3 regions of the Exiguobacterium sp. EA-TM-5 genome follow, and region 2 is predicted to be linked to each of the others. Evidence: riboswitches for the same ligand, from Rfam matches in the RefSeq annotation. Region 2 holds a riboswitch; each other region holds the start of a gene.

Evidence for each region. A riboswitch is a leader RNA that binds a small molecule or an ion and turns the genes downstream of it on or off. The one in region 2 is predicted to bind S-adenosylmethionine.
Region 1: another riboswitch for S-adenosylmethionine. It lies ahead of ACV3PA_RS00080 (2,3-diketo-5-methylthiopentyl-1-phosphate enolase); the one in region 2 lies ahead of ACV3PA_RS03770 (Na+/H+ antiporter NhaC family protein).
Region 3: another riboswitch for S-adenosylmethionine. It lies ahead of ACV3PA_RS03045 (LLM class flavin-dependent oxidoreductase); the one in region 2 lies ahead of ACV3PA_RS03770 (Na+/H+ antiporter NhaC family protein).

The regions. Positions count from the first base shown of each region.
Region 1 is NZ_CM132670.1:18,692-25,977, reverse strand. Features, by position in the region: gene ACV3PA_RS00110 (pentapeptide repeat-containing protein) at 1-194, shown strand, start outside; gene ACV3PA_RS00105 (MBL fold metallo-hydrolase) at 256-1,011, opposite strand; gene ACV3PA_RS00100 (arsinothricin resistance N-acetyltransferase ArsN1 family A) at 1,072-1,560, opposite strand; gene ACV3PA_RS00095 (1,2-dihydroxy-3-keto-5-methylthiopentene dioxygenase) at 1,687-2,223, opposite strand; gene ACV3PA_RS00090 (methylthioribulose 1-phosphate dehydratase) at 2,240-2,860, opposite strand; gene ACV3PA_RS00085 (2-hydroxy-3-keto-5-methylthiopentenyl-1-phosphate phosphatase) at 2,857-3,516, opposite strand; gene ACV3PA_RS00080 (2,3-diketo-5-methylthiopentyl-1-phosphate enolase) at 3,513-4,703, opposite strand; SAM riboswitch class I at 4,773-4,874, opposite strand; SAM riboswitch class I at 5,080-5,183, shown strand; gene mtnK (S-methyl-5-thioribose kinase) at 5,262-6,428, shown strand; gene mtnA (S-methyl-5-thioribose-1-phosphate isomerase) at 6,425-7,286, shown strand, end outside.
Region 2 is NZ_CM132670.1:713,118-720,403, forward strand. Features, by position in the region: gene ACV3PA_RS03750 (alanine/glycine:cation symporter family protein) at 1-924, shown strand, start outside; gene ACV3PA_RS03755 (hypothetical protein) at 1,010-1,471, shown strand; gene ACV3PA_RS03760 (aldo/keto reductase) at 1,592-2,404, opposite strand; gene ACV3PA_RS03765 (hypothetical protein) at 2,565-2,768, shown strand; gene ACV3PA_RS03770 (Na+/H+ antiporter NhaC family protein) at 2,809-4,119, opposite strand; SAM riboswitch class I at 4,201-4,305, opposite strand; gene ACV3PA_RS03775 (metal ABC transporter solute-binding protein, Zn/Mn family) at 4,375-5,352, opposite strand; gene ACV3PA_RS03780 (alpha/beta hydrolase) at 5,523-6,512, shown strand; gene ACV3PA_RS03785 (histidine phosphatase family protein) at 6,530-7,120, shown strand; gene ACV3PA_RS03790 (YwpF family protein) at 7,117-7,286, opposite strand, start outside.
Region 3 is NZ_CM132670.1:566,076-573,361, forward strand. Features, by position in the region: gene ACV3PA_RS03030 (DUF817 domain-containing protein) at 1-533, shown strand, start outside; gene ACV3PA_RS03035 (DUF2325 domain-containing protein) at 622-1,893, shown strand; gene ACV3PA_RS03040 (DUF975 family protein) at 1,957-2,595, shown strand; SAM riboswitch class I at 2,707-2,809, shown strand; gene ACV3PA_RS03045 (LLM class flavin-dependent oxidoreductase) at 2,883-3,941, shown strand; gene ACV3PA_RS03050 (ATP-grasp domain-containing protein) at 3,938-4,885, shown strand; gene ACV3PA_RS03055 (SRPBCC family protein) at 4,962-5,429, shown strand; gene ACV3PA_RS03060 (PhoX family protein) at 5,469-7,286, opposite strand, start outside.

The DNA.
Region 1 (7,286 bases), 690 kb from region 2:
AGGCGATGAATTGGAAACTCGACACCGTCCGACTCCAGGATAGTCAATGGATTGAAACGCCGTTAAAAGGTCTCGATTTTCGGCAGGCGGAACTGTCAGGGATCACTGTCGATCCACGCTTTTTACCGGGTGCTGTGATTACAGAAGAGCAGGCGGTCGCCTTTGCTCGATTATTAGGTCTCGTCATTCCATAACAAAAGAAGTCCTTTTTCGATAGATGATTCGAAAAAGGACTTCTTTTCATTAGAGCTACTATTAAAACGACATCGTTTCACCATCATCTGGAATCAGGAAATGAGCAGAAAGGTGGAAAGCAGCTAAAAAGTCAGCAATCATATCACGCCGCAAGAGACAGTGGTTGACGGACTCGAGATGCGAGACAATGATCGTTGCTTCCGCTGCTGCTTCGTGTACCGCAAGGAGATCACGCTGTGACATCGTGATCGGTTCTCCTGTCAGGAATTGGGCAGCCCCACTGTTGACGACGATGATGTCTGGTGTATGTTGCTCGATCGCGTGCGCGACATCGTCACACCAAATCGTATCCCCGGCGATATAGAGCGTCGGTTCGTCAGGATGGGTGAGGACAAGTCCGGAGACATGCCCCATCCGCTCACCGATTTCCCCGACGCCGTGTCGTCCACCGGTTCGGTGAATTTGAATATCGCCGATCGTCACGCCTGAATCGAAAGAAGAGACGTTCGTGAAGCCAGCTTCTCGGATTTGCTGTGCGTCCTCTTCACGCTGTGCGTGAAGAGGTAAATGCTTGGGTAGAAGTTGTTTCGCGGCGTCATCGAAATGGTCGGCATGTAGATGAGTGACAAAGATTGCGTCAGGATCGAGCAGTGTGTTGACATCAACCGGTAAGTCGACAAGTGGGTTGGCGACAGCATTCGGTGTTTGACCGAAAGGAGGCAAACTGCCTTTTTCGCCGAGAAACGGATCGATCAATAAGACTTGATTGGCATACGTGATAACGAGCGTTGCATTGCGAATTTGTTGAATATCCATCAGGTTCATCCTCTCTAAATGACTCGGATTGACTATTCCCCGTCTGGCATTCAATGAATCCTATCGTAAGCGTTTCTCCATCGCCATGACGTCGACATATTCTCCGTTCAATCGTCCTTGTTCCTTAAACGTTCCGACAATCCGGAAGCCGGAGCGGATGTAGAGCTTTTGTCCGATTTTATTGAACGGGAAGGTGAAGAGAATGAGTTTATGCATCTGATGATCACAGGCATGTTGTTCAGCCGTTTCAAGCAACCGTGTTCCAATCCCTTGTCCGCGATGTGTCCGAGTAATATAAACCGAAATCTCACCAACCGTCGCGTAGACAGGACGAGGATTATAAGGGTCGAGGGAGATGAAGCCGAGGATACCTGTTTCATCTTCTGCGACATATCCGGCATATCGCTCGGTTCGTTCCGTAAACCACTTAGTCATGAAGGATAAGTCCTTTTGGTCGGTCTCAAGCGTTGCGATCCGGTCTTCGATGCCTTCATTGTAGATAGCGAGAATCGCTGGTAAATCATGTTCCGTTACGGGACGAATATGCATGACGCTCACTTCCTCATCGCTTTTTCTTCATTATATCGGTTACGTGGCGATCTAGTGATATGTTTGTGAGATAAGAAAAAGCGACGATTCCCTTCATATAGAAGAAAATCGCCACTTTTATCGATCTTAAGAGACAGTTGACGTCTCGTTCTCATAAATCGGAACCCAGCCGTCTGTCGTGACGAAGATTCGGACGGCGACTACTTTACGATCGTCTTGAAGCGTAAAGTAGTGGCGTGTGTTGACAGGGACGGAAATCAGATCGCCAGGATTAAGTTCGATGTTGTAATAACCGACTTCCTCATCCTTGATGGCAAAGACACCGTGACCGCTGACGATGAAACGAACTTCGTCATCCGTGTGATGATGTTCCTTTTGGAAATTGACGAGCAACTCATCAAGGTTCGGTGTCGTGTCCGAAAGCGAAATGATATCAGCTGTCTGATACCCTCGGCGTTCTGATACGTCCTTGATCTCTGGAGCGAATGTATCGAGAATCGTTTGTTTGTCCGTATCCGTCAATGTGAAGTTCTCGACGAGATGCGCTGGAAGTTTCGAGACGTCCCATTGTTCGTAAAGAACACCGCGTGACGTAAGAAAGTCAGCGACTTCCGTTTGATCCGTATACCGTGTGTTTGTTTCTTGGAATAAGACTGTTGCCATAAGATGATTCCTCCTTTTAGTAGATAGATTGACGGCATGATTGCAACGTCAACGTATAGTTGAATAAAAACTCGAAGGCTTCGAGGTGTTTCTTTGCTTCAAAGGCAGTCGGTGCCCAAACCGTGATCCCGTGATTGCGAATCAGGACGGCGCCGCTATCCGCTGTGACGTGCGGCGCAAAAGCAGCGGCAAGCGTCGGGATGTCAGCGTGGTTCGGAATGATCGGTACCGTGACCGTTGCATCTTCTTCCCACTGTCCGAGTGCCTTGATGATTTCCTGGCCGGAAAAAGTGACACTGCCTTGGTCGCCATACAATTCTGAAATGACGTTGTTCGCAATCGTATGGACATGCAAGGAACAACCAGCGTTCGTTCGGTTGAACACTTCAACATGGAGCAATGTCTCTGCAGAAGGACGCCCGGGTTGCTCACCAATCAATTGCCCCGTCGCATTGACATGGACGAAATCGTCCGGAGTCGTCTGTCGCTTATCTTTTCCGCTTGCTGTGACGAGGAATTCGACCGGAACACTAGACGTCCGGATGGCAAGGTTGCCACTCGTACCGGGGAACCAGTCGCGTGCTGCGAGTTCTTGTTTGACGGCACGTAGTTCTTCATAACGTCGCATGAATATCATGTCGTCACCTCCGCTCGTGCTAAATCGTCGACGATATCGTGAAACGTCTCAAAAGGGGTGTAGGCGATATCGTTTGCTTCACACAACGTGATGAGATAATCACGGGCGTAGACACGATCCGCTTGTTTCGCGAGCTCGAAATCCGTCACCGAGTCACCGATAACGATGATGACGTCACCGTCTTTACGTAATGTACGAGCGACCGACGTTTTACAACAGCCGCAACCGTTCGTGCAATGGGCATCGCAGGCGTTTGGCCAATCGATATGGACGAATGGACCGCTAAAATCGGCGACATTACAGTAAATCTGCTCTTGTTCGAGGAAGGGTGCTAAGATCGGTTCGACGAAAAAGTCCATTCCACCACTGACGATTGAAAAATCAATCCCTTGGCGGCGACTATATTGAAGCAACTCTGAGAATCCGTCCCGAATGATTGCACGCTCTAACAAAAAGTCGAGATAGGCTGTTTTACCGTCGGATGGTAAGAGTGCGAACATCTGCCCGACACCACTTTGAATCGATAACGTTCGGTCAAGCACACCGCGTTTCAGCGGTTCGAAGGCATCAGTCGGTGCAAAGGCCTGCATGAGTGCGATGATATTATCTTGCGTTGTTACCGTGCCGTCGAAATCACAAAGAATTCGTACAGTCATGACTTGATCCCCCAAGCGTCGAGGGCAATCCGTAGTTCTTCATGACGAGATGCTGCCGTTGATAGCGATTCATTTGCTAGCGCCGCATCAAGTGCTTGACGGAAAGCAATGACACCAGCTGCTGCGCCTTGCGGATGACCATGCACACCGCCACCGGCATTGATGACGGAATCGATCCCGAAGTCGCGAACGAGTTGGGCGACGAGTCCTGGGTGAATACCGGCTGAAGGTACTGGGAAGATTGCTTTCGTCCGACCGAGGCGGGTCGCTTCGACCGCGATTCCGCGGGCGACATCCTTCGGCAAAGCGACATTTCCGTAAGGTGACGGGAATAACGTCAAGTCTGCTCCAGCAGCACGTGGGAGTGTGCCAAGTAAGACAGGAGCTGCAACACCGTGGTTCGGGCTAGCGATCAACGCGCCACTATATGATGGGTGATTAAAAATCGGAACAGTAATCTCCGGGTCACTTGCCAGTTCGCGTAAGACATCAAGTCCGTACGTGAAGGTATTCAGCAAGAAAGCGGTCGCTCCAGCATCAATTAATCGCTTGGCTTGATCTTTGAGCGTAAAGACGGGACCACTAAGTGTAATCGCATACAACGCCCGTTTACCGGTCCGGTGGAAGTGAGCGTCGATGACCTCACGTCCGATTCGTGCCCGGTCAATCGTTGGTGTTAACGGATTGTCGTATAGGATCTCATCATCTTTGACGAGATCAATCCCACCAGCGAGTTGTCCTTCGAGTTGGTCGCGAAGGAACGATAGATCGCGTCCGATGACTCCTTTGAAAATACTCATCAACAAGGGACGATCTTCGACACCAATCAAGGAGCGGACCCCTTCGATGCCGAACTTCGCACCTGGAAAATCTGGCGTGAATGTATCGGGTAACAACAGTTCCGTTAATTTGATTTCACCGTCGAGTGAGAGTTTGCCGAAGACGGTCGTCAAAATCGCGGAAAAGTCACGCGACACGTTGTGTTCCGGGTAACGAATCGTGATATATCCGTTACCGTCGCGTTCTTCCGTATGTACGACTTCCCCTTTGAACGAGGCGAGTTGTTGTTGTTCAAGATGATTCAGTTCCGTCCAAGAACCAACCGTCAAACCAAGTGCGAGTTGTTCAGCACGTTGTTCGAGTCGATCACGAACGGTCAGTTGATAAGTAGCAGTAATATAAGCCATGTCTTTCCTCCTTCAACAAAAAATGGTCCCTTGTCAGCGACAAGAGACCATGAATGATTCGAACGTGGACTCTTATCTGTCAGCTTAATAGCTGCAAGAATTAGCACCGTGCCAAAAGGTCGGTTGCTGCGACATCGTAGGGCTTGTCCCTCCGTCTGCTCTTGATAAGAATTGGATGAAATTGTGAAATCTAATTGCAATTTTTACATGAGAGTCACGACTTGTCAAACTATTTTTAGAAAATTTATTTTTTTGAAAATACTCTTTCTATAAATGGCATGAAAACGATGTCCGTTTCTCCTTGATTTTAGTTTGACAGCAAGGAAGTTGATTGCGTAAGATTCAAATCAATATCACACACGACAACTACATACGACTCTTATCGCGAGTTGGCAGAGGGAATTGGCCCGATGACGCCGCAGCAACCGACCACTAGGCACGGTGCTACATCCAACAGACGTTTCGTCTGAGAGATAAGAGGACGCAGTGACTTTCCTGCGCCTCTTTTCGATGACGAAAAGAGGCGCTTTTTCGTGTACCACATAGGGGGAAACTGACATGACATACAAAGCATTTACAGAACAGGACGCGATTGATCGTGTTCGGACACTCGGACTAATCGGAAACGGTCCTGTCGAAGCAGAAGAAATTGGTGACGGGAATCTTAACCTTGTCTTTCGGATTCGAGAAGGCGAACATCGGTTGATTTTAAAACAAGCATTACCGTATGCAAAGGTCGTTGGGGAAAGCTGGCCGCTATCGCTCGAGCGAGCGTGGATTGAGCAATCCGCACTCCGTGAATTCGCGCGACATGCCGTACCATTCGTACCACGTGTCTTTCATGCAAGTCATGAAGAAGCGTACACGGTCATGGAAGATCTCTCACATCTGACGATCGTTCGGAGTGGGCTGCTCGCAGGTGAACAGTATCCGTTGCTTTCAGAACACATCGGTTCCTATCTCGCCCGGACTCTATTCCATACATCGGACTTTGCGCTTGGTCCGGTTGAAAAGAAACGCGTCGCCCGAGCGTACTACAATCCAGACCTCTGTGACATCACGGAAAAACTAATTTTCACCGATCCGTTCCATGACGCGGAGACGAATGAAATTGAGGTTGGACTTGAAGAAGAGGTGGCACATCTATGGGCAGACGACACGCTAAAGCGAGAAGTCGCGAAACTCGAAGCCCTTTTCATCACAAAAGGCGACGCCTTGTTGCACGGTGATCTACATACAGGAAGCATCTTCGCCTCGGCAACGGAAACGAAAGTCATCGATCCGGAATTCGCCTTTTATGGTCCATTCGGATTCGATGTCGGGCAATTCATCGCGCATCTGTTCTTTGCGGCATATCCGGATTACCCAGCACTTCGTGATGCCCGGATTCGAGACATCGATACGTTCTGGCTGACATTTGCTTCAACATTCCGTGCTTTATGGGAACGAGAAGCGGTCGAACCGTTCCAGACATCGGGACTCGTTGATGATGTACTGAGCACGATTCTGCAGGATGCACTTGGCTTTGCAGGATGTGAATTGATTCGGCGGACGATCGGTCTCGCACCAGTCGCTGATTTAGAATCAATCACTTCAACGACGGAACGTCTCGAGCGGAAACGTCACGCCCTCCGTTTAGGAGCCGCTTTAATCAAGCGCCGGACGGAATGCCGAACATTTGATGATTTACGAAACTTTGACGTAACAGAGGAGTTAAGCCGATGAGTACATTCGTTCAAAGTATTCGTTACGAAAACCGTGTCTTGACGATTCTCGATCAGACGCGTCTACCACAGGAAGAACACTATGAAGTGATCACGGACATTGCACAAGCAGTCGAGGCAATTAAACAACTACGCGTTCGGGGAGCACCTGCGATCAGTTTATTCGGTGGATTCGTGCTTGTTCAGGAAGCGTACCGGCTCGAAGCACCGCTTTCGGTGTACAAGCAAACCTTGCTTGAGATATCTGCGACGTTACTTGCGACACGACCGACAGCTGTCAATCTGCGAAATGTCCTCGATCAACTGAACCCGATCATTCAAGACGGCACGTCCGTAGAAGAGATCCGCGAACGGTTGGAAAAACGAGTGGTCGCCTTATATGACCAGGATGCACAGACGTCACGTCAAATCGGGATTCATGCACTGGAATTGTTCCAGTCAGGCAACCGGATCCTGACGATTTGTAATGCTGGATCGATCGCGACCGCTGCTTACGGAACGGCACTCGCTCCGTTTTATATCGCAAAAGAGCGCGGGATTGAGTTATCTGTTTTTGCAAGTGAGACACGACCACTCTTGCAAGGTGCGCGATTGACGACATGGGAATTACAACGCGCTGGAATTGATGTCACATTGATCACGGATAACATGGTCGCCCATACGCTAAAAGAAAAACAAATCGATGCAATCATCGTCGGGGCGGACCGGATTACACGAAACGGAGATACAGCGAATAAAATCGGGACATTCCAATTGGCATTGCTCGCGCAAGCCTTCGGTATTCCGTTTTACGTCGCGGCACCACTCTCGACGTTTGACTTCTCACTTATTTCCGGTGACGCGATTGAAATCGAAGAAC
Region 2 (7,286 bases):
AATCAATATGGTTTTGATAAGATGTGGATTACTGTCGCATTAGTCGTACTGACTGCACTCGTCATTTTTGGTGGCGTCCGTAGTATCGCGACGGTTGCTTCATTCCTCGTACCGATTATGGCAGGTGGTTACATCTTGATCGCGCTGTATATCATGGTGACGAATCTTGAAGTACTGCCAAGTATTTTTAAATTGATCTTCCAAGAAGGTTTATTTGAGTTAAAGACTCTCGCAGGCGGAGCAGTAGGGGCAGCGCTCTTGAACGGTATCCGCCGTGGGTTGTTCTCGAACGAAGCGGGTATGGGTTCGGCACCGAATGCCGCAGCAACGGCAGAGGTCTCTCACCCGGTTAAACAAGGACTGATCCAATCGTTCGCCGTTTTCGTTGATACGTTGATGGTCTGTTCGGCAACAGCGATGATCGTTCTCGTCAGTGGGGTTCCGACGAAAGATGCGAATGGCGATGCTTTAGCTGGTATTGATTTAGCACAGGGAGCGCTTTCGTCACAAGTCGGATCGCTTGCGACAGGTTTTATGGTACTCGCGATTTTCCTCTTTGCGTTTAGTTCCGTCGTCGGAAACTATTACTATGGTGAATCGAACATTAACTTCATCCGTGAAGATAAGAAAATCATCACGATGTATCGAGTAATCGTGCTTGCAATGATCGTTTTCGGATCCCTCGTCGAATCGGCGAGCCTTGTTTGGGCTTTAGCAGATATCTTCATGGGACTGATGGCTGTCGTCAATCTGTATGCGATCTTCCGTCTTTCAAAAATCGCGAAACTGGCGCTCGAAGATTATGTCGGGCAACGAAAAGCTGGAAAAGAGCCGCGCTTCTATGCAGACTCGATTCCGAACTTACCAGGAAAAAGTACGCTTGAAGCATGGCAAGATTCAAAAGAAGATGAAAAAGCGATCTAAGGAAAGGGAGTCAGAGAAATCTGGCTCTTTTTTTGTATAGAACGAATTTAAAAAGGGAATACAGAGTACAGAAGGGAGGGGGAGAATGGAAAACGTACATTTCGTTCGCGTCACGGATGCGGTCTGGGAGTCGTTCGGAAACGATCCCCACATCATCATGGATTGGATTTTATTCATTCATGAGACGCAACCCGATCATGAACAGTTGTTTGCACTTGAACAAACGAACGCCATCTACCATTTAATGAATCAAATCGATATCTATATCGATCAGGAGACGCACTATAATCTGGGTCGAGCCATCATTGGCGAAGAGTTGATCGTCAATGAGGAAAAAGCAGCAATCGTCGGGATTCTTCCCTTACCGCTTCTGATCATTTCTGCTGAAGTGATGCGCAACTTCGATCAACAGGCACTCGCTTCGATTCATGATGAAGCCGGAACACCGGGCGAATTCGAAGACGTCTGGGAACAGTTTGCTGATCTTCGTGCCTATTTTCAAAAGGCGGAAGAAGCAGAAGACACAATTTTGATTTATTACGTATGATCAGCTCTATCCATAAAAAGAGAGACCCGATTCCAAGCCGTGGACTGGAAACGAGTCTCTTTTCATATGAATCAAGATGTTCTCACACTAAAGTTCATCTCTTTTATAGTAACCTTTAACTTAAAAATCGATTTCGTCCGGGTCTGGTCCGAGGCGGACGTCTGTTGCTAGACGATCAATTTTCTCAAGATCATCTGCATCGAGTTGGAAATCAAAGACGTCGAAGTTTTCCGCAATGCGTTCCGGTGTGACGGATTTTGGAAGAGCGACGATGCCGTTGTCGAGGTGCCAGCGTAAGACGACTTGTGAAGGTGTCTTGCCGTGTTTCTCTGCGATTTCCTTGAAATCATTGATTTCGAGGAATTTCCCTTGCATGAGCGGGCTCCATGCTTCGACTTGGATGTTGTGATCTTGCAAGTATTCGTGCAGTTCGTGTTGCGGTAATTGTGGATGCAACTCGACTTGGTTGATCATTGGTGCCATCAAGCCCTCTTCTGCCAATGTATCGAGGTGATGTTCCTTGAAGTTCGAGACACCGATCGCTTTGATCTTGCCTTCTTCATATAGTTCAACCATCGCTTTCCACGCTTCGATATAGCCTTCGACCGGCCAGTGGATCAGGTAGAGGTCAAGATAATCTGTTTCGAGACGTTCGAGCGATTCTGCGAATGCTTCCTTCGTCCGACCGGCACGAATATCATCGTTCCAGACTTTTGACGTTAAGAAGAGATCCTCACGTTTCACGCCGCTTTCCTTGATTCCTTTTGCGACACCGCGCTCGTTTTTGTAGACGGCAGCTGTATCGATATGACGATAGCCGACGCGTAATGCTTCAGCGACAGCAGCAGGTGCTTCTGTCTCTTCATCTACTTGCCAGACACCGAATCCGATTTGGGGAATCGTAATACCATTTGAAAGTTTTGCGTATTGCATGTGTTACTCCTCCTCATAAAACATAGTTTTAGATTTGCTCGTTTAGTTTAGCATGAACGAACGAAGACGTCCGTTTCCATGCTCATGGAGAAATAGAATGCGGTAAAATAGAAGAGAATTCATAAAATCTGACCGTATGTCAGAAAGAGGGGGAGAAAAGATGGCTCAAAAGAATAAAAAGTTATCAAAGGGAGCTTGGCTCAGTATTGGTGCCTTGTTGGTCACACAAGCAGTTAGTCTGTTTCTCAGTGCTCGAAAGTCAGGACGTAATCCATGGGTTTGGGGAGGAGCTGGACTCGTTCAATTTCCACTTCCGGCAATCGCCTATTTGATTTTAGAAAGACAAGCAAAGCAGAAAAAATAATAAAAACAGGTCCGATCATGACGATCGGACCTGTTGTCGATTAAGAAGAAATTTTTTCTTGCTTCGTCGATGTCTTTTTCATGCGTGGGAATCCGAAGAAGATGGCGATTGATCCACAAATGAAGAGTAGGAACGGATAGAACAGATACGGAATCAGTTCAGGAGAAGCTGTCTTCGTCAACTCCGCTGCAATCAAAAGCTGTGCTCCATACGGGATGATGCCTTGAATACCACAAGAGAAGATATCGAGGATACTCGCCGATTTCTTACGATCAACTTCATACGTATCTGCTATTTCAGCTGCTAGTGGTCCAGCGACCAAAATCGAGATCGTATTGTTTGCCGTCGCAAGGTTTGTTGCGCTAACGAGTGCTGCCATACTGAATTCAGCACCACGACGTTGTGAAATCTTGCGTGTCAGCGTCTCTTTTAAGAAAGCAATTCCGCCGTTGAACGTAATCAAGCTGACGAGACCACCCATGAGGAGTGTCAAAATTGAAATCTCAGCCATTCCTAACATCCCTTCGGACATCGAGAGGACGAATCCACTTAAGTCGAAGCTACCGTCGATCATACCGATGATGCCGGTGAGTAACGTACCACCGATGAGAACAAGAATGACGTTGACGCCAAAGATCGCTAGTACGATGACGGCAAGGTACGGAATCAATTTATAGAACTCGAATGCTTTTGCTTCGACGACGTCACCAGAACCAGACACGAATGCGAGTAGGATGACCGTCAAGATGGCAGCCGGGAGAACGATCATGAAGTTCGTTCGGAATTTATCGCGCATGTTCGTTTTTTGTGTCCGAACGGCAGCAATCGTCGTATCGGAAATGAATGACAAGTTATCTCCGAACATCGATCCACCAACGACAGCTGCCGCTGCGATGGCAACATTGATACCTGTCGCTTCATGAATACCGAAGGCGATGGGAGCAAGTGCAGCAATCGTTCCAGTTGATGTTCCCATTGCCATCGAAATGAAGGCGGCGATGATGAACAGACCACTCATGAGGAGCGAGGGAGGCAAGAACGTCAAGGCAGCATTAACGGTTGCATCGATTGCACCGATCGCTTCTGCAGTACCAGAAAACGTACCGGCTAATAAGAAGATGAAGACCATGATCATGATATCAGGATTCCCGGCACCAGTCGCAATCCGTTCGACGGTCTGGTTGATACTCCCTTTCGTTGTGATTGCAGCAAAGATTAAAGCGATCAAAGCGGCGATAAGAATCGGGAATTTGTAAAAGTCGTCATAAAAGATTCCGGCACCGATAAAGAGGACCAGGAATACGACGAGAGGAAGCAGTGCCCATTTGTTAGGCGTAATCGTTTCATTCATTGTTGACACCTCGTTTCTCAAAAATACAAAAAAAGACCCCTTCGCAAGAAAGAAGGAGGTCTTTATAAAATAAAGACGCTCTTCTTATCTCTCAAGCTTTCGCTTGCTGGATTTGGCACAGTACGAATCAAATCGTCCGCTGCCGAAACATCATCGGGCCAGTCCCTCCGTTTCTCGCGATAAAAAGAAGTCATTCAATTGTTGTAAAACACGTTTCTTACCGTACCGCATTGAGTAACGCGTGTCAACTGTACTTTACTGAAGTGCTTGTTTCAATGTCTGGACGTTTTCTTCCATCAATTTGAAATAAGAACTGTTTTGTTGCGTTTTCGTGACCGACTCTAGGTTATGAATCGTCACGGATTCAGCTCCGATTTCTTTTTGGATGACGCGCGCGACCTTCGGGGAAACAGTCTCTTCGAATGCGATATATTTCAAATCATGCATGCGTGCTTCTTTCACTAAAGCAGCCAGTTGCTTTTGTGAGGGTTCATCGGAAGGAGAAATTCCGGCGATTGGAAGTTGCGTAAATCCGTACCGTTCTGCAAGATAACCATAAGCGGCATGCGTGACAAGCAATTCTTTTTTCGATCCGTCAGCGACGGCTTGCTTGAATTGTTCGTCTAACTCATCAGCTTGTTGGTCGAAGGCTTCTAAGTTTTTCTCGAATGTTGCTTTATCTTTTGGTGCTTCTTTTGATAGAGCAATTGTAATCGAACGTGCCATTGCTTTCGCGTTGATAGGATCGAGCCAGACGTGTGGATCATATTTTCCATGATCATGTCCTTCTTCTTCATGCGCATGTTCATCCGTTGCGTGATCATCATGTCCTTCTTCTTCATGAGCGTGAAGCGTAGCATCCGATTCTAGTAAGGTAACGTCTTTACTCGTCTCAATGAAACGGACGTCCGTGCCTTTTAAGCTCTCTTGGATTTTTTTCGAATACGGTTCGAGTGTCGTACCTGTCAAGAGGAATAGGTCACCTTTAGCGATTTCAGTGAGTTGCTTTGAGGTGGGTTCATAAGAGTGAGGGTCTGCTCCAGGTGGGACGATCATCTTGACGCTGACTTGATCACCGCCGATTTCACGAGCAATAGCAGCGGTTGCGAACGTTGATGTATAAACTTCTGTCTGTTTGTTATTTGAAGTCGACGAATCGCTGTTTGAGCCGCAAGCTGCGAGGAGACTTGCACTCGCAAATGCGACCGTTAGAGCGGGAATGACTTTTTTCATTATGTGTTACCTCCGTTTTTAAAACGTAATTGTTCCGATTTGGACTTTTTCACTATAGCGGAACGTACGGGAGGCGTCAAGTAGGAATACCGAGACGTTCGACTTCTTTTAAAACGGGGTAAAAGAGTAATAAAGTGAAGAAACTGGTACGTCTTATTGGAGGTGATCAAGTGAAACGTGAAACTGCATGGCTAATGGGGGGAGCTGCATTATTGACGACGGCAGCAGCGGGAGCAAGCATTTGGAACAATTATGGGGCACTGCTTCGATGGACTGAACCCGCCTTGCCACTCACAGAAAAACAACTCGCACCGCGGACGCTCACCTACAAACAAGTGGGAGACCGCACCTTACAACTCGATCTCTATTATCCGCCAGGAGAAGGACCGTTTCCGGTCGCAATCTACGCGCATGGTGGCGCATTCGTTCGTGGTGAGCGCGAGGACATGTTCTGCTTTAGCCCAATCGTTGATCGCCTACTTGAACTCGGAGTTGCCGTTTGTAGTATCGATTATCGTTTGTTCGAAGACGGCAGTTATTTTCCGGATAACTTGGAGGATGTACGGGATGCGCTATGCTTTTTAAACAAGGAAGCAGAGGATCTCCGTATTCTAAGAGGACGAATGATGGTATGGGGAGACTCAGCCGGAGCTGCACTTATGCTGACGACGGCACTTGCTCCAACTGCTTTCGTCGGGGAGCGCGATGAAGGACACATGCCATTGATCAGTGGTGTCATCGCTTTATATCCACCGACGAATTTTTTATTGTTTAATTTCATTCAGACTTGGATCGCTCACATTAAGTTTTATAAAGGTGGACGGGAAGAATGGCGCAAACTTATGACCCACGTTTCACCCGTGACGCATCTCTCATCAGACGCCCCACCAATCATGCTCCTGCATGGCAAAAAAGATCCAATCGTTCCCTTTTCACAAGCGCTCCATTTCGTTGAGAAGGGAGCCGATGTAGGAGCGGATGTCCGTTTGTTTTCTTTTCCGAATGGTACCCACTCACTTGCTAGTTTTGCACAGACCGAAAATCCATTAAAGATTGAGCGACTGCTCGAACGAATTGAACGATTCACCTGTCAGGTGTTGTTATTGCCACCGCGACAACTTTCAAGTGAAAAACATGATACAATCAGTCATATTTCTTGAATGAAGGAGACAGAGACATGACTGAAATTTGTTTAGTGCGGCATGGTCAGACGGATTGGAACTTAAATGAACGGATCCAAGGAAGAGAAGATATTCCATTGAATGCAACAGGAAGAAGACAAGCGGAGCTAAGCGCCGCTTATCTAGCAAATGAGGAGTGGGATGTCTTATTAGCAAGCCCGTTATCGCGTGCCGTTGAGACAGCTGAAATCATCGGTCGTGCTGTCGGATTGACGATCACAGCGACGGATGACCGACTCGTTGAACGCGAGTTTGGTGCAGCTTCCGGTGAGCCGGTCGCAGCGATTTATGAAGCGGTTCAAGCGAACGATACGAACCTCGTTCCGGGTCTTGAGACGGAACAAGCGATTCAGGACCGCGTGTTCGAAGCGTTACAGGAAGTGACGCGAGTGCATGAGGGCAAACGCATCTTAATCGTTTGTCATTCACATACGATCAAGGCAGCCTTATCATCGATTGATGAGACGTTCAGTTACCGGACACCGTTAAAAAACGCGTGTGCGAATTATATCCACTATACGGATCACTATACGATTGATCGAATTAATGTAGCGGATCACATCACGGATGAAGTTGAGAAACCTTAAGAAATCGGTGCTTCCGGATGTTCTGCTAAATACTGTTTGAATGTTTCCTTCGCAATGCTCGTAATATGCGCGCCACGTTTTGAACGACGATCCTTGTACTCTTGGACGAGCTCCTCGCCGGCGAATCCGTCCTCGACGACTTCGCGTAAGATTGATTCGGATAAAT
Region 3 (7,286 bases), 150 kb from region 2:
TGAACGTCGGATCGTGGAGTTACCCAGAAGATGCTTGGACAAAAGTAGCAGGTGTTCCACTGTATGCAGGGTTCATGTACGCAAGCGTCGCAAGTTATGTGTGTCAGGCGTTCAGGAGATTTCATTTACGATTCACAGCATTTCCTCCCCCATGGCTTGCGATTAGTGTCGGGAGTCTCGTCTATTTAAACTTCTTCAGCCATCACTGGATTTTCGATGCGAGGTGGCTGCTAATGGTCCTCGTCGTTTTCGTCTTCTATAAGTCATGGGTTCACTTTACAATCGAGCAGACGGTTTACCGGATGCCGCTTGTCCTGTCCTTTTTACTGATTGCTTTCTTCATTTGGATTGCTGAGAACATCGTGACTTTTTTCAAAGGCTGGGTCTATCCGCATCAAGAAGGAGGCTGGGCAGTCGTTGATTTTGGTAAATTGTCTTCTTGGTTTTTACTTGTCATCATCACCGTCCTGATCGTCATCGTTGCGAAATACAAGCGTCATGATCCGGCTGTGGAAATCAATCAACGGACCTAGTTAAAAAAACAACCTGGTTATTTATTTGATCTACTTCCGCGTTTTTCCGTTGCTATAGTGTAAAAAAACGCAAAGGAAGTGGTTACGGATGATGCAACAGGTGATGGAACGGGCAACTGAATTGGTTCAAATGAAGTTAGCAGTCGTCGAACGATACGAAGACTGGCAACTTTGGCTCGACGAAGTAAACGGAATCGATGAGTGGGTCAAGATGTCAGCTTATTATGCACCACGCCACGTACAGGAAACAACGTTCGTCGACGAAGTGGTAGGGGTAATGCCAGAGCAAACTATCGAAGTGCCGTCACAAACATCTATCGAACCTGTACGAAAGCTGCGTTATGCTTACACGTTTCAGCGAGGGTTAAAAGGTGGCTCTTTACTAGAATGGTCCGGTAGTCATATTTCAGAACGAGACGTGCGTGACTGGAATCTCGAGCATGGCATGGAGGTCCGTGTCCGTGTCGATCGTCAGGATGACCAGAAAACGGTGTGTCGCATCGAAGCTGTCGTCTCAACGGAACGGATGAAAGAGAACCCGGAACGTGTCGTGTTTGAACAAGCGATCGTCAAAGTACACGGCATTGTTGAAGAGACGGTTAACGGTCCGCTACAAGATGAAGCAGGAAAACCGTTCTACTATGTCGTACCGGTAGAGGACATGCGCTATTTTCGACTAGAAGCAGGACAACTCGTCGATCTCGTCATGTGGCGGGGACGGAAAGAGAGCTTGACGATTGTCTGGAAGCATCAGTTTACCTACGAAAAACCGGTTGTCAACGAACCATCAGATCGCCCGATAAAATTAGAACAACTAGTAGAGAAGGTAACTGTTACAGCGAAAAAATCGGACCGGTATGCACGAAAAATGAAACGGCAAACGGCTCCAAAACCTAAAAAAGCGCAGCGTCGCATTCGTGTTCAAAAAGAGCGAAAGATTGAACCAATCGTGACGACAGCTGTACCTGGACAATTGATGGATTTCGTCGATAAGACACCACTTGATTTCACGCGCTTCACAGGTATGCGCCTCGTCATCGTTGGAAACGAACAACAAACAGCTGTCTATCGTGAGTTCTTTGCGCCAACTGGAATTGAATTGATTCATCTCGCAGGAGACGCACAATCCGCGAAAAAGATTGCCTGTCTCGCCAAAAAGACGGATGCGATCGTCGTCGTGACGAGCCGTGTCTCTCATGCAGCGAGTGCGCATGTCATCGCACAGGCGAAAAAACATAGTATTCCGTTCGCGATGGAACGCCTCGATGGTCGTCGTTCATTATATACAGCATGTGAGCGACAACTTGAGCGTGCTTGGCTCAAACAGCAACAAGACGGGAAATTATTGAAAAAAGAGTGAAACATTAGAAGTTATTAGCCGTAGAGTAAGGTGAGAACTTATTTTTCAAGGAGGACCTTACTCATGTCATCTCAATTAAAAAAAGCGGCAAAGGCGTCGTTAAGCGGTCGTTGGGGATTCGCAGTCCTAACATTTATTCTGTTTAGTATTATTCAAGGTGTACCTGGGTTATTTGGATCAGATATGGATGAACCAGCTAATACCATGGATCTCGTCGTATCGTTGGTATCGATTTTATTGATTCCGGTTGGAGTCGGTTGGACTTGGATTGCGATGTCAATTGCTCGTGGAGAAGAAACGAAAGTAACGGATTTATTTGAACCATATGGCATGTTTTTCAAAGTGATTGGTCTAGCCATCGTACAATTCTTTTTTATCTTCCTATGGTTACTGCTATTAGTCGTACCGGGAATCATTAAATCATTTTCTTATATGCTAACGTTCTATATTTTGCGAGATGAACCATCAATTGGTATCTTAGAAGCCATTACACGCTCTCGGAAAATGATGGACGGGCATAAAATGGAAGCATTCATGCTCTTACTATCGTTTATTGGTTGGGCTCTTTTAGGAATCGTTACCTTAGGTCTAGCATTCCTGTGGATTACACCGTATTTCAGCGTCACCTTTGCAAAATTCTATGATCGTGTTCGTGGTGAACAAACGCCAGAGCCGACATCAGATTTCGTCGCACCATATTAATACCGGATCCCGACATCATGTCGGGATTTTTTTGTCTAAAACAATTCCGATGGGAAAAGACGGTTTAATGGTTGCTTTAGTTCAATGAATTCTGTACGATGAATGCAACACATCTTATCTAGAGAAGTCGAGGGACTGGCCCGAAGACACTTCAGCAACCCCGCCATGGCGGAAGGTGCTACTTCCAGGAAGGGATACCTTCTGAAGATAAGAGCGGACAGGACAAGATACCGTCGCTCTTTTCGAACTTCGAAAAGGGCGCTTTTTATTATAAGGGGGATGATGGAGTGGAGTATGGTTTTTGGTTACCGATTTTTGGGGGATGGTTACGGAATGTCGAAGATGAACAGATGCCGGCGACATTCGATTATGCAAAACAAGTCGCACAAACAGCTGAACGCATCGGTTTTTCGACGACATTGATCGCAGAATTGAACTTGAACGATATCAAAGGAATAAAGGAACCGAGTCTTGAGGCATGGACGACGGCAGCGGCAATCGCTGCAACAACAGAACGCCTTGAAATCATGACAGCGGTTCGTCCCGGGTTCCATAATCCGGCGACGACGGCGAAGATGGCAGCAAACATCGATCAGTTGAGTGGGGGACGTTTTACGCTGAATGTCGTCTCGGCCTGGTGGGCAGAGGAAGCGAAACAGTATAACGGTATCTTTACAGCGCACGATGAACGCTATGCGCGGACGGAAGAATTCGTCACGGTCATGAAAGGACTATGGGCAGACGCTTCGCCGTATAGTTTCTCAGGCAATCACTATACGATCGAGCAGGCAGAATTACACCCGAAGCCGGTTCAGCGTCCGGGGATTAAGCTCTACGCCGGTGGAGAGAGTGAAGCCGGAAAACGAACAATCGTCGAACACTGTGATGCGTATGTCATGCACGGGGGCACGGTCGAAGAAGTCGCTCACAAAATCAACGACATGAAAGTACGCCGGGAAGCGACGGGACAAGCTCCACTCGAAAGCTTTGGTCTTGCGGCTTACATCATTTGCCGGGATACGGAAGAAGAAGCGCTTCTAGAATGGCAACGGATTACGGATGTAAAAGAAGATAGCGCTGGTTATGCCGGTTATCAAGACTTCATTAGTAAATCGCAACTGGAACAACAGGTCGAGCGAAATGATTATTCCGTCTCAAACCGCGGTCTACGACCGAACTTGATCGGCACACCGGAACAGATTGCGGAACGTATTCTAGCGTTCGAAGCTGTCGGTGTCACGTTGCTCTTGTTACAATTCTCACCACAACTTGAAGAAATGGAACGCTTTGCTCGTGACGTAATTCCACTTGTCGAAGCGAAACGAAAGGTAGGTCAACAATCATGACAAAAATTCATATTCTCCACGAAAATCAAGAATGGACGGACCATCTCATCAAACGACTCGAAGAACTCGAGTTACCGTATGAACAGTGGCACTTGAATGAAGGAATCGTGCCACTCGATGAAGTACCACCAGAAGGTGTCTTTTACAGCCGAATGAGTGCCTCTTCGCATACACGTGGACATCGCTATGCACCGGAGTTGACGGAAGGAGTCCTCGCTTGGTTAGAAGAACATGACCGGACTGTCTTTAACGGAACGCGTGCACTCCGTCTTGAAGTCAGCAAAGTCAATCAGTATACAGCACTACGCAAAGCAGGCATTCGTGTACCGAAGACGACAGCTGCCGTTGGACGTGATCAAATCGTCCAAGCAGCAAAAGAGATTGGTGTTTCGTCATTCATCACGAAGCATAACCGTGCCGGCAAAGGACTCGGTGTCCAGTTGTTCCACTCGATTGAAGCACTTGAAGCTTATCTCGACGGTCCGACATTCGACGAACCGGTCGATGGCATCACGTTGATTCAAGAGTACATCCAAGCACCAGAACCGTACATCACACGTTGTGAATTCGTGGGTGGAAAATTCGTTTATGCGGTTCAAGTGGATACGTCAGAAGGGTTTGAGCTCTGCCCAGCGGATGCGTGTGTAATTGACGATTTATTCTGCCCAGTTGGGGAAGAAGCGCCGCAAACACCGATGAAGTTCCAAATCGTTGAAGGTTTCAATGATCCAATCATTGAAAAGTACGAAGCGTTCCTCCAAGCGAACCAAATCGCGGTCGCCGGCATTGAGTTCATCAAGGATGCGTCAGGTACGATCTATACGTACGACGTCAATACGAATACGAACTATAACTCGGACGCTGAAGCAGCGGCAGGACGTTACGGTATGCTCGAACTAGCGAAGTTCCTTGGAGCAGCACTTGAAACAAGCACAGTAAAATAAGAATTGGCTCCCGCCCTGTCACCGGACGTTACAAGACCGGATGACGGGGTATTTCTATATAAAAGGGGGCAGGTGTATGATTACGTGGAAAGAAGAACGACAGCTCGATATTCCAATTGAAGAAGCATGGCACTTGTTTGATCATACGCGGCTACAACGTTTGATTCCAAATGTCGTCCAACATGAGGTGATTGAACGAAAACCGGGTGTCGTCGGTTCGACGTATCGTCAAACGTATATGCAGGGTAATCGACTTGAAACCTATATTGTGACCGATTTAGCCTATACGAATGAACCTGACTTCAAACAAAATACGATTGGATTCACGTTAGCACGGATTTTCAAGATCGAGATGACCTTTACACTCAAACCACTCGGACCTGATCAATGTCTGTTGATTTATACGGGAAAAAATGAAGGAGCGAACTTTGTTGGGAAAAGTCTGTTGTCACTCGGTGGCGAACGAGAGAACGAGAAAATCGTTCACGGGTTGTTGCAACGTGTCGAAGAAGAAGCGGCGAAACAAAAGAAGAACAATGCATGAAAAAACGGATTCCCGTGCTTGGGAATCCGTTTTAGCATCTTATCGATTCGTATACGATTTGTGACCACTTGGTAAACCAGAGAGGTAACCGACACCACCTGTTTTTTGAATACCGATGCCGTCTTTCATCGCTTGTTCAAGCGCCTTTGGATCGACGGCAGTGATTTGTTTTCCTGTCAATGCCTCACCTGGGTGCTGGTAGTTGCTTAAAAGATAGCTATATCCACCAACATGATCAAGTGAACGAAGACCAGTTGCTTCCGCTCCGACTGGAACTGACAGGATACGTGATAACTTTTTCGTTTTCAGGTTATACGCCCAGACGAAATTGTTCGTGTGAAGGGCACTGTCTTCTCCGATGAAGAGCGTATCGGATGTCGCAGAGTATGCAAGGTTATCCGGATTCGCAACAAGATCAGGGTTCGCTGTGTTACCGTAAGCATCTGGCTTCGCTAAATCTTCGCCAATGACGAGTGCTTGCATATTCGTTGGTACATAACGGCTGTCGATGCCTTTTGCACGTCCGAGATTGATTTCGAATGTCGCACCCGATTCACGTTTTTCAAGCTGGATATCGTCTTGGACAGCACCTTCTTGTTTTTCGGTACTACCTGACACATAAGACAAGGCGATGTAGGCTTTTTTGTCCTGTTCGTTGACCGTGATGCCTTCCATCTTGTTGAATTCTGACGTCGCGCCAAGCAACGCACCGTAACGACGTGATTCGAGGAAGGCAGCTTCTTTTTCCTTACCAGGCTTTAGCTTCAAGTATTCGACTTTTTTGCTGGCAGCTGTTTTGACCGCTTTAAAGCCAGGTGTAGGTGCATCAGCTGTTTCGAAGATATCGCTGAATTTTGTTCCTTTATCAATCAAGCGTTTGACTTCTTTATCAGAAGCATGACCAAGCTTGATCCACTCAAGATCACCGGCTCCACCTTCTGTTGCACGTGTCTGTTTGAACTTCGCCGCGTAGAGCGTTCCTTTAGAGAAATCACGTTTTTTATCTGCGACGTACATGAACATCATCGTGTTGTTGCCATCGTCACCGAAAATCGCCGTCTTTTGATCCGGAAGAATCTGCATCATCTCGTGCGAGAAGCGACCTGTGCTGTAATGTTTGACCGCTGTCGCCTTTCCTTTACGGTCGACTGAGATTTCAGGTGTATAGCCGTAGAAGTACGGATTCGCTTTTTTAGTCGTTCCGAAATAACGCTCAGCGAAGGCATTGACTTCTTTATAGGCAGACGAAGTCTTATCTGACTCGAAAGCACGGGCATCTGGTTCATATTCCTCTGATCCAAGGTGCGTTCCCCATGGCGTCGTGGAACCGTTACATGGTGTCCAGAGTCCATTGACGTTTTCAAAATCAATTTTGCTCGCTTTTTTGACAGCCAATTTTCCTGTCTTTTTGTCTTGGACGACTTCCGTTAATGTCATCGATGCCGGAAGTCCTTTGACTTCATTGCCAGCGTTATCGATTGAGTCATATTCGAAGTGAGACACCATATATTTTTTTCCGTGCACTTCAAGTAGGCTGTTCGAGTCTGGTGCGTCAGAAACGAATGCTTCCGGTTTGTCCGGTACACTGCGGTCGATGATTGGATTACCTTTGGCATCGATTGGTGTTCCCGCTGCAATCATTTCACCTTTGTTTTCGACGATTTTGTCTTGCGAGAGGAATAATTGATTATAGTTCAACGGCTTTACTTCTGTTTTACCGTTCGTATAGGTGACTTTGACTTTTGCTTCTGTATAGGTTTTCACCATTTGATCGATTTTCGTCGGTGCATTCATCGACAAGAATTCGACCTTCTTGATGTTGCGTGTAGTATGAGAAGAGCTGTGGGCATCCGCGAA